Regions from separate parts of the Aurantimonas litoralis genome, predicted to be linked through region 1. Evidence: predicted binding sites of a transcription regulator. Region 1 holds the regulator's gene; the other holds the start of a gene.
What was found. Region 1 encodes LexA, which represses DNA repair genes until DNA is damaged. Its sites were predicted from a motif close to TGTTCNNNNTGTGTTCNG; they were not measured.

Region 1 (3,624 bases):
GCGACCGTGGCACTGATCGGCGGCTATGCTTCCCTCTCGCAATGGCGCGCGGGGCGCGAACGCGGCCGCGAGACGCATAGGGGCGTCGGCGGCAAGATCCTCGTCGCGCTCTCCGCGATCATGGTCACGTCGCTTCTCGCGGGATCGGCGACCGCGCCTTATGCCGCCTATCATTTCCACCGGATGGCGGCCTTCGGCTTCGTCGCCAATCTCCTGACCATGCCGCTGTTCACGCTGTGGATCATGCCGCTGGCGCTGGTGGGAACGCTGCTGATTCCGTTCGGGCTCGATTCCTGGCCATTCCAGGCGATGGGAGCCGGCCTCTGGCTCGTCCTCGAGATCGCGCGCAATGTCTATGCCTGGCTGCCCGACCAGGCGATCGGACGCGTGACCGCCTTGGGGCTTCTGCTGCTGACGGCGGCAATCCTCACCGCATCCTGTCTCGCAAGCCGGTTGCGCTGGCTTGGCCTCCCGCTGGCACTGGCCGGATTCATTGCTGCGCCCGACAGGACAGCCCCGCCCGAGCTCCTGATCTTTGAGGACGGCAAGGAGGTCGCGACCCTCGCGGCGGACGGCCAGCTTGCCTTCCTGCGCGCAAGGCCCAGCGGCTTCATCGCGGAACAATGGGAGCGGGCCTTCGAGGCACGGGCGCCGCGGGGCGAGGACACCGAGCGAATCCGTGCGACGCTTCCCGCGGAGTGCGCGGCCAAATATTGCCGCTTCACCACGCGCGGCGGCCTGCGTGTGGTCTGGACGGAGGATTATGCCCGCACGGGCAATGCCTGCGACGAGGCGGATGTCGCCATCGTCTCGCGGGCGATCCGGCTTGCCGAATGCCGGTCCGGCGCCGTCCTGGTGACGCTGCGCACGCTGCGACGCACGGGCTCGCTGGCGATCGGCCGGGAGGCGGCGACGGGCCGGCCCCGCATCGTGCAGGCGATCAGCGATCCGCCCGAACGCTGGAACGTCCACCGGCTTGCGCCCTGGCCGGAATATTGGCGCAAGCCCGCCGCGCCGGACTCGCCGGTGACTGTCACGCAGCCGGCGTCGGCGACCGTCAGCAATAGAGGCCCGGCCGGTTCAGGCCGAACCGCGACGGCTGCGCCCTGAACGAGGACGGGCCGGTTTCGGGCCTCAACTCTTCGGGCGCGAGTCGCGAGGGCTTATCATCCGTTCTGCGCCGACCGTGTCCCGTTCGAAGCGGTCAGTAGCGGCGGATCAGGCCGATCAGCTTGCCCTGGACCTTGACCCGGTCCGAGCCAAAGATCCGGGTTTCATAGGCCGGATTTGCCGCCTCCAGCGCAATCGTGTCGCCGCGACGGCGGAAACGCTTGAGCGTCGCTTCCTCGTCGTCGACGAGGGCGACGACGATCTCGCCCGGAGTCGCCGTGTCGCCCCGGCGGATGACCACCGTGTCGCCGTCGAGAATGCCGGCCTCGATCATCGAATCGCCCTTCACTTCGAGGGCGTAATGTTCGCCGCTGCCCAGCATGTCCGGCGGAACGACGATGGAATGGGTGTTGTGCTGGATGGCCGAGATCGGCACGCCGGCGGCGATGCGTCCCATGACCGGGATGGCCGTCGAGGCAGACGCCTTGGCCGGCGCCGGCTGCACCGCGGGTGCGGGCCGGGCCGTGTCGCGGCTGCCTTCGATGACGCTCGGCTTGAATCCGGTGCGCCCGACGGGGGCCGGGCGGTTGCCCTGAATCGACTCGGGCAGTTTCAGGATTTCCAGCGCACGGGCCCGGTTGGGCAGGCGGCGGATGAAGCCCCGTTCCTCGAGCGCGGTGATCAGGCGGTGAATGCCGGACTTGGACCGCAGGTCCAGCGCGTCCTTCATTTCATCGAAGGACGGGGGCACACCAGTCTCGCGCACCCGATCGTTCACGAAGACCAGAAGATCGTGCTGCTTGCGCGTCAGCATCCGGGCGACTCCTCAAAACAAAACCTGAACAAAGCTATCTGTTCTAGTTGTGTTCCGCAAGTGGCTCCAGCGCCGTCAGGGGGACGTAATCGCAGGGATCGCCTGCTTCGGCCGGTGCGGCGCGGACCGGCCGGACGAGCAGCGCATCGGCCGCGGCATAGATCGACAGCAGCGAGGAATCCTGCCGCGACAACGGCACGATGCGGGGCGGGCCGGCGCCGTCCGGTTCGATCCGGGCGCGCACGAAATCCGTGCGGTCGCCATTGTCCGGCATCGGCGCGGCGAGAACGCCCCGGCGGTAGAGCGGACGCGCGGGCCGGCCCGCGAGGCGCCGGACCAGCGGCGCCAGGAACAGGGTCGCGGCGACCATGGAGGACGCGGGGTTGCCGGGCAGGCCGACGACCCGCATGTCGCCCAGCCTGCCGGCCATCAGCGGCTTGCCGGGGCGCATCGCCACCTTCCAGAAGTCGAGGGAGACGCCATGGGCGGCGAACACCTTGCCGACGAGATCGTGGTCGCCGACCGATGCGCCGCCGATGGTGACGAAGATGTCGGCGCCGTCCGCGATCGCCTGCGTCAGCTGGGCATCGATGGCCGCTTCCCGGTCGGGCGCGATGCCGCAATTCAGTGGCAGGCCGCCGGCCTCGCGCACCAGTGCGGCGACGCCGAAGGTGTTGGAGGCGACGATCTGCGACGGGCCGATGGTCTCGCCGGGCAGGACGAGTTCGTCGCCGGTCGCCAGGATCGCAACACGGGGACGGCTGCGTACCGGGATCGCCGGATGGCCGCCGCTGGCGGCCAGCGCGATGGCGCCCGGGGTCAGCACCGTGCCGGCGGTCAGAAGCGGCGTGCCGGCTGCGAAGTCGATTCCCGCTGGGCGGATGTGCTGGCCGACGACGACCGGCGCCGTCGCCGTGACGGTGCCGTCCCGCCGGTCGGCGTTCTCCTGGATCAGGATGGCGTCTGCGCCGGCCGGGACCGGCGCTCCGGTGGAGATGCGGATGGTCTCGCCTGGCTGCAGCGTGCCGTCATAGGCATGGCCGGCGGCCGATTCGCCGACGAGCCGCAGGGAGGGGAAGGGCGCTTTGTCGCCAAGGTCGGCGGCGCGGACCGCGTAGCCGTCCATGGCGGAGGCGTCGAAGGCCGGCTGGGTGCGCAGCGAGGCAAGGTCCGCCGCCAGAATGCGGCCCGACGCGTCGCGCAGAGGGAGCGTCTCGGTGCGGACGAGGGGGCGGGCGTCCTCAACGAGGAGACGGTAGGCCTCCTCGACGGGTATGAGACTCACGACGCGGCGTCCGCCGACCAGTCGCCGGAGCGGCCGCCGGATTTTGCCAGGAGGCGGATGCCGCTGATGGTCATGGAGCGGTCGACCGCCTTGGCCATGTCGTAGATGGTGAGGCAGGCGACCGAGACGGCCGTCAGCGCCTCCATCTCGACGCCGGTCTTGCCGCCGACGCGCGCCGTCGCGGTGACCCGCAGGCCGGGCAGCGCAGGCTCGGCGGTGATCTCCACGCCGATCTTCTCCAGCATCAGCGGATGGCAGAGCGGGATCAGCTCGTGGGTCTTCTTGGCGCCCATGATGCCGGCAATGCGGGCAATGCCGATGACGTCGCCCTTCTTGGCCTCGCCGGCCAGGATCAGATCGAGCGTCGCCGGCTCCATCATCACGAAGCCTTCGGCCTCGGCGACGCGGCGCGTCC
Region 2 (3,624 bases), on a different contig from region 1:
AAACCCCCGCCGCCCCGCGCCGCTCACCGATCCCCAGGCGACGATCCGGTGCAAATCTCGCCGGCGAGACGTGACGCGCCGCCCGGGAATGCTAAGACAGAGAGAGTTTCCCGCCGCCTCGTCCCTCCGCGGAGTTCGCAAGCGTTGATCGACCGTCTCATCGGTGTGGTTCTGATCGTCACGGGCGTCGCCATCCTTCTGCGCGAATGGGTGGGCAGCGCGGGCGCAGGGCTGGTCGCGGCCGCCGGCATCCTCGTCTTCCTGGTTCTCGCCACGCCGCGGGCGCCCTGGTCGCGCCAGGCCTTCGTGGCGCTCGGCCTCGGCCTCGTCGCCATCGCCCTCTTCACCCGCGCCGACTGGCTTGCCATCACGATAAAGGGGCTCGAACAGGGCGGCTTCATCGCGGCCTTCTTCATCGCGCTCGCCTCGCTGCGCGGCCCCGCCGCCGCCTCGCCGGCCATCGAGCGATGCGGGCAGTATCTCGCCAGCCAGCCGCCCGGCAAACGCTATCTGGCGCTGACCACGGGCGGGCATCTCTTCGCGCTGATCCTCAGCTACGGCGCGATCTCGCTCCTGGGCGGGCTGACCGAAAGCATCGCCAGCCGCGAGCCCAACGCCGAGATCCGCGAGATCCGCAACCGGCGCATGCTGCTGGCCATCCAGCGCGGCTTCGTCGCCTCGCTCACCTGGTCGCCGCTGGCCTTCGCCATGGCGATCTCCACCTCGGTCATCCCCGGCTCGTCATGGAGCGGGGCCGCCGTCTTCGCGATCTTCAACGCGGCCCTCGTCACCTTCATCGGCTGGGCGCTGGACACCTACTTCAAGCCGAAGCTGACCCAGCCGGCACCGGCACGGCGCGACCCGATCGGCGGCTGGCGCGACCTGAAGCCGCTTCTGGCACTGCTCGTCCTGCTCTTTTCGGGCGTTGCGGTGCTGGAGCTTCTGACCGGGCTGCGGGTGATCGCGGTGGTGATGCTGCTGGTGCCGACCATCGCCATCGGCTGGATCGTCATCCAGTCCCGCGGCGAGATCGGAACCGCGGCGCGCACCGCGACGCGGCTGAAGCGGCTGGCCCTCATCGACATCCCCTCCTTCCAGTCCGAGCTGATCCTTCTGGTCATGGCCGGCTTTATCGGCGCCACCGGCGGCGAGTTGCTGCAGCCACTGATCGCCGATCAGGCCCTGGCGCTGGACGCCATCCCGGTCTCGGTGATCCTCGTCGCCATCGTCTGGATCATCCCGCTGCTCGGCCAGCTCGGCATGAACCCGATCCTGTCGGTGTCGCTGCTGGCGCCGCTGCTGCCGTCGGCCGCCGCCATGGGCGTGTCGCCGAACGTCGTCGTCGTCGCGCTGACCGCCGGCTGGGCGCTCACCGGCGCATCATCGCCCTTCACGGCGACGACGCTGCTGATCGGCCGCCTCGGCCACACAAGCGCCTTCCGGGTCGGGGTGGTCTGGAACGGCGGCTTCATGGTGGCCGGCCTGCTGGCCCTGTCGGCCACCGTCTTTCTCATGGCGCAGCTCTGAGCCGCGCACGGCGCGCGACATCTGCTTGACGCGTTAACGATGGCTTAACCATTGAGCCATCGCTGGACAACGACTCACTCTGGAGCCGATTTGTTTCTGTCCTGTTCTTGTTTCATTCCGATTTCCATGCTTACCTAACGTCGCTTTCCGGCAAAGTGGGTGAGCGGGAGTTCATCACGAGGGGTGGTGGCGATGGTATCGCGGGTCAAGACGGTGGCGTTTCAGGGCATCGAGGCGATTCCCGTCGACGTGCAGGTGATGGTGGCGCCGGGCAAGGTCGGCATCCAGATCGTCGGCCTGCCGGACAAGGCCGTGGCCGAGAGCCGCGAGCGGGTGCAGGCGGCCCTGCATGCCTCAGGCCTGTCGATGCCGCCCAAGAAGGTGACCGTCAATCTCGCCCCCGCCGACCTGCCCAAGGAGGGCAGCCATTACGATTTGCCGATCGCCCTCGGGCTGATGGCGGCACTCGGCGCGATCCCGTCCGACGCGTTGGCCGGCTATGTCGTCCTCGGCGAGCTCTCCCTCGACGGCATGACCACCGCGGTCGCCGGGGCGCTGCCGGCGGCAATGGGCGCCAACGCAATCGGCCTCGGCCTGATCTGCCCGGCCGAGAGCGGCGCGGAGGCGGCCTGGGCGAGCCAGGACATGGACATCGTCGCCGCCCGCAGCCTGATCCAGATCGCCAATCATTTCCGCGGCACGCAGATCATCGCCCGGCCGGAGCCGGCCATCCGGGCCGTGCCCTCCGACCTGCCGGACCTTGCCGAGATCAAGGGCCAGATCGTCGCCAAGCGGGCGCTGGAGATCAGCGCGGCCGGCGGACACAACCTCCTGATGGTCGGCCCGCCCGGCTCGGGAAAATCGATGCTGGCGCAGCGCCTGCCATCGATCCTGCCGGCGCTGACACCGCGCGAACTCCTCGAAGTGTCGATGATCGCCTCGATCGCCGGGGAATTGTCCGGCGGCAAGCTGTCGGATCGCCGGCCGTTCCGCGCGCCGCATCATTCGGCCTCCATGGCGGCGATGGTCGGCGGGGGCCTGCGGGCGCGGCCCGGCGAGGTCTCGCTCGCCCATCGCGGCATCCTGTTCCTCGACGAATTCCCCGAATTCTCGCCGGTCGTGCTGGATTCCCTGCGCCAGCCGCTGGAGGCCGGCGAAAGCGTCATCGCCCGGGCCAATCACCGGGTCACCTACCCGGCCAAGATGCAGCTCGTCGCCGCGATGAATCCCTGCCGGTGCGGCATGGCCGGTGAGCCGGGCCGCAGTTGTGCCCGCGGCCCGCGCTGCGCCGCCGACTACCAGGCCCGCATCTCCGGCCCGCTGATGGACCGGATCGACATCCGCGTCGACGTGCCGGCGGTGACGGCCGCCGACCTGATCAAGCCGCAGCCGGCGGAATCCTCGGCCGACGTCATGGCGCGCGTCGCCGCTGCGCACGCCCTGCAGACGGAGCGCTACGAAAGCCTCGGCCTGCCCGGCTCGACCCGCAACTCCCATTGTCCGGCCGCCCTGATCGAAAGCGTAGCCGAGCCCGACCGGGAGGGCCGGACACTGCTGCAGGAGGCGGCCGAGCAGATGCGCTTCTCCGCCCGCGCCTATCACCGCATCCTCAAGGTCGCGCGTACCCTCGCCGATCTCGACGGCGACGACATGGTCCGACGCATCCATCTGGCCGAGGCGATCTCCTACCGCATGGCCGGCGAGCGGCTGGCCGCCGCGGCATGACGGCAAGATGAGCGCGGAGCTTCACCCTGCCGTTGCGGGCTACGACCTCATCGCCGACCGCTTCGAGGCCGCGCGCCGGCTGAAGCCGTGGGAGCCGCCCTTCTACGCGCAGCTGGCGGCGGCGCTGCCGTCCGGGGCGCGGCTCCTGGATTGCGGCTGCGGCACCGGTCACGCGGGGCTGGTGCATCTGCTGGAGGCCGGCCTCTCGATCACCGCGCTGGACGGCTCGGCCGCCATGCTGGCGCATTTCCAGCGGGCCTACCCGCAGGTGCGGACCATCCTGTGCGACATGCGGGCCTATCTCCCGGCCGTGTCCTTCGATGCCATCGTCGCCTGGGACAGCTTCTTTCATCTGGACCATGGCGACCAGAC

Region 2: a site for LexA is predicted at 1,630-1,647, ahead of N7I30_RS04690 (YifB family Mg chelatase-like AAA ATPase). Genes of this name have one in related genera too.

Annotation. Positions count from the first base shown of each region.
Region 1 is NZ_JAPFBM010000007.1:52,991-56,614, forward strand. It holds gene N7I30_RS14830 (ComEC/Rec2 family competence protein) at 1-1,110, shown strand, start outside; gene lexA (transcriptional repressor LexA) at 1,205-1,924, opposite strand; gene N7I30_RS14840 (molybdopterin molybdotransferase MoeA) at 1,968-3,209, opposite strand; gene moaC (cyclic pyranopterin monophosphate synthase MoaC) at 3,206-3,624, opposite strand, start outside.
Region 2 is NZ_JAPFBM010000001.1:973,983-977,606, forward strand. It holds gene N7I30_RS04685 (hypothetical protein) at 145-1,527, shown strand; gene N7I30_RS04690 (YifB family Mg chelatase-like AAA ATPase) at 1,720-3,252, shown strand; gene N7I30_RS04695 (class I SAM-dependent methyltransferase) at 3,260-3,624, shown strand, end outside.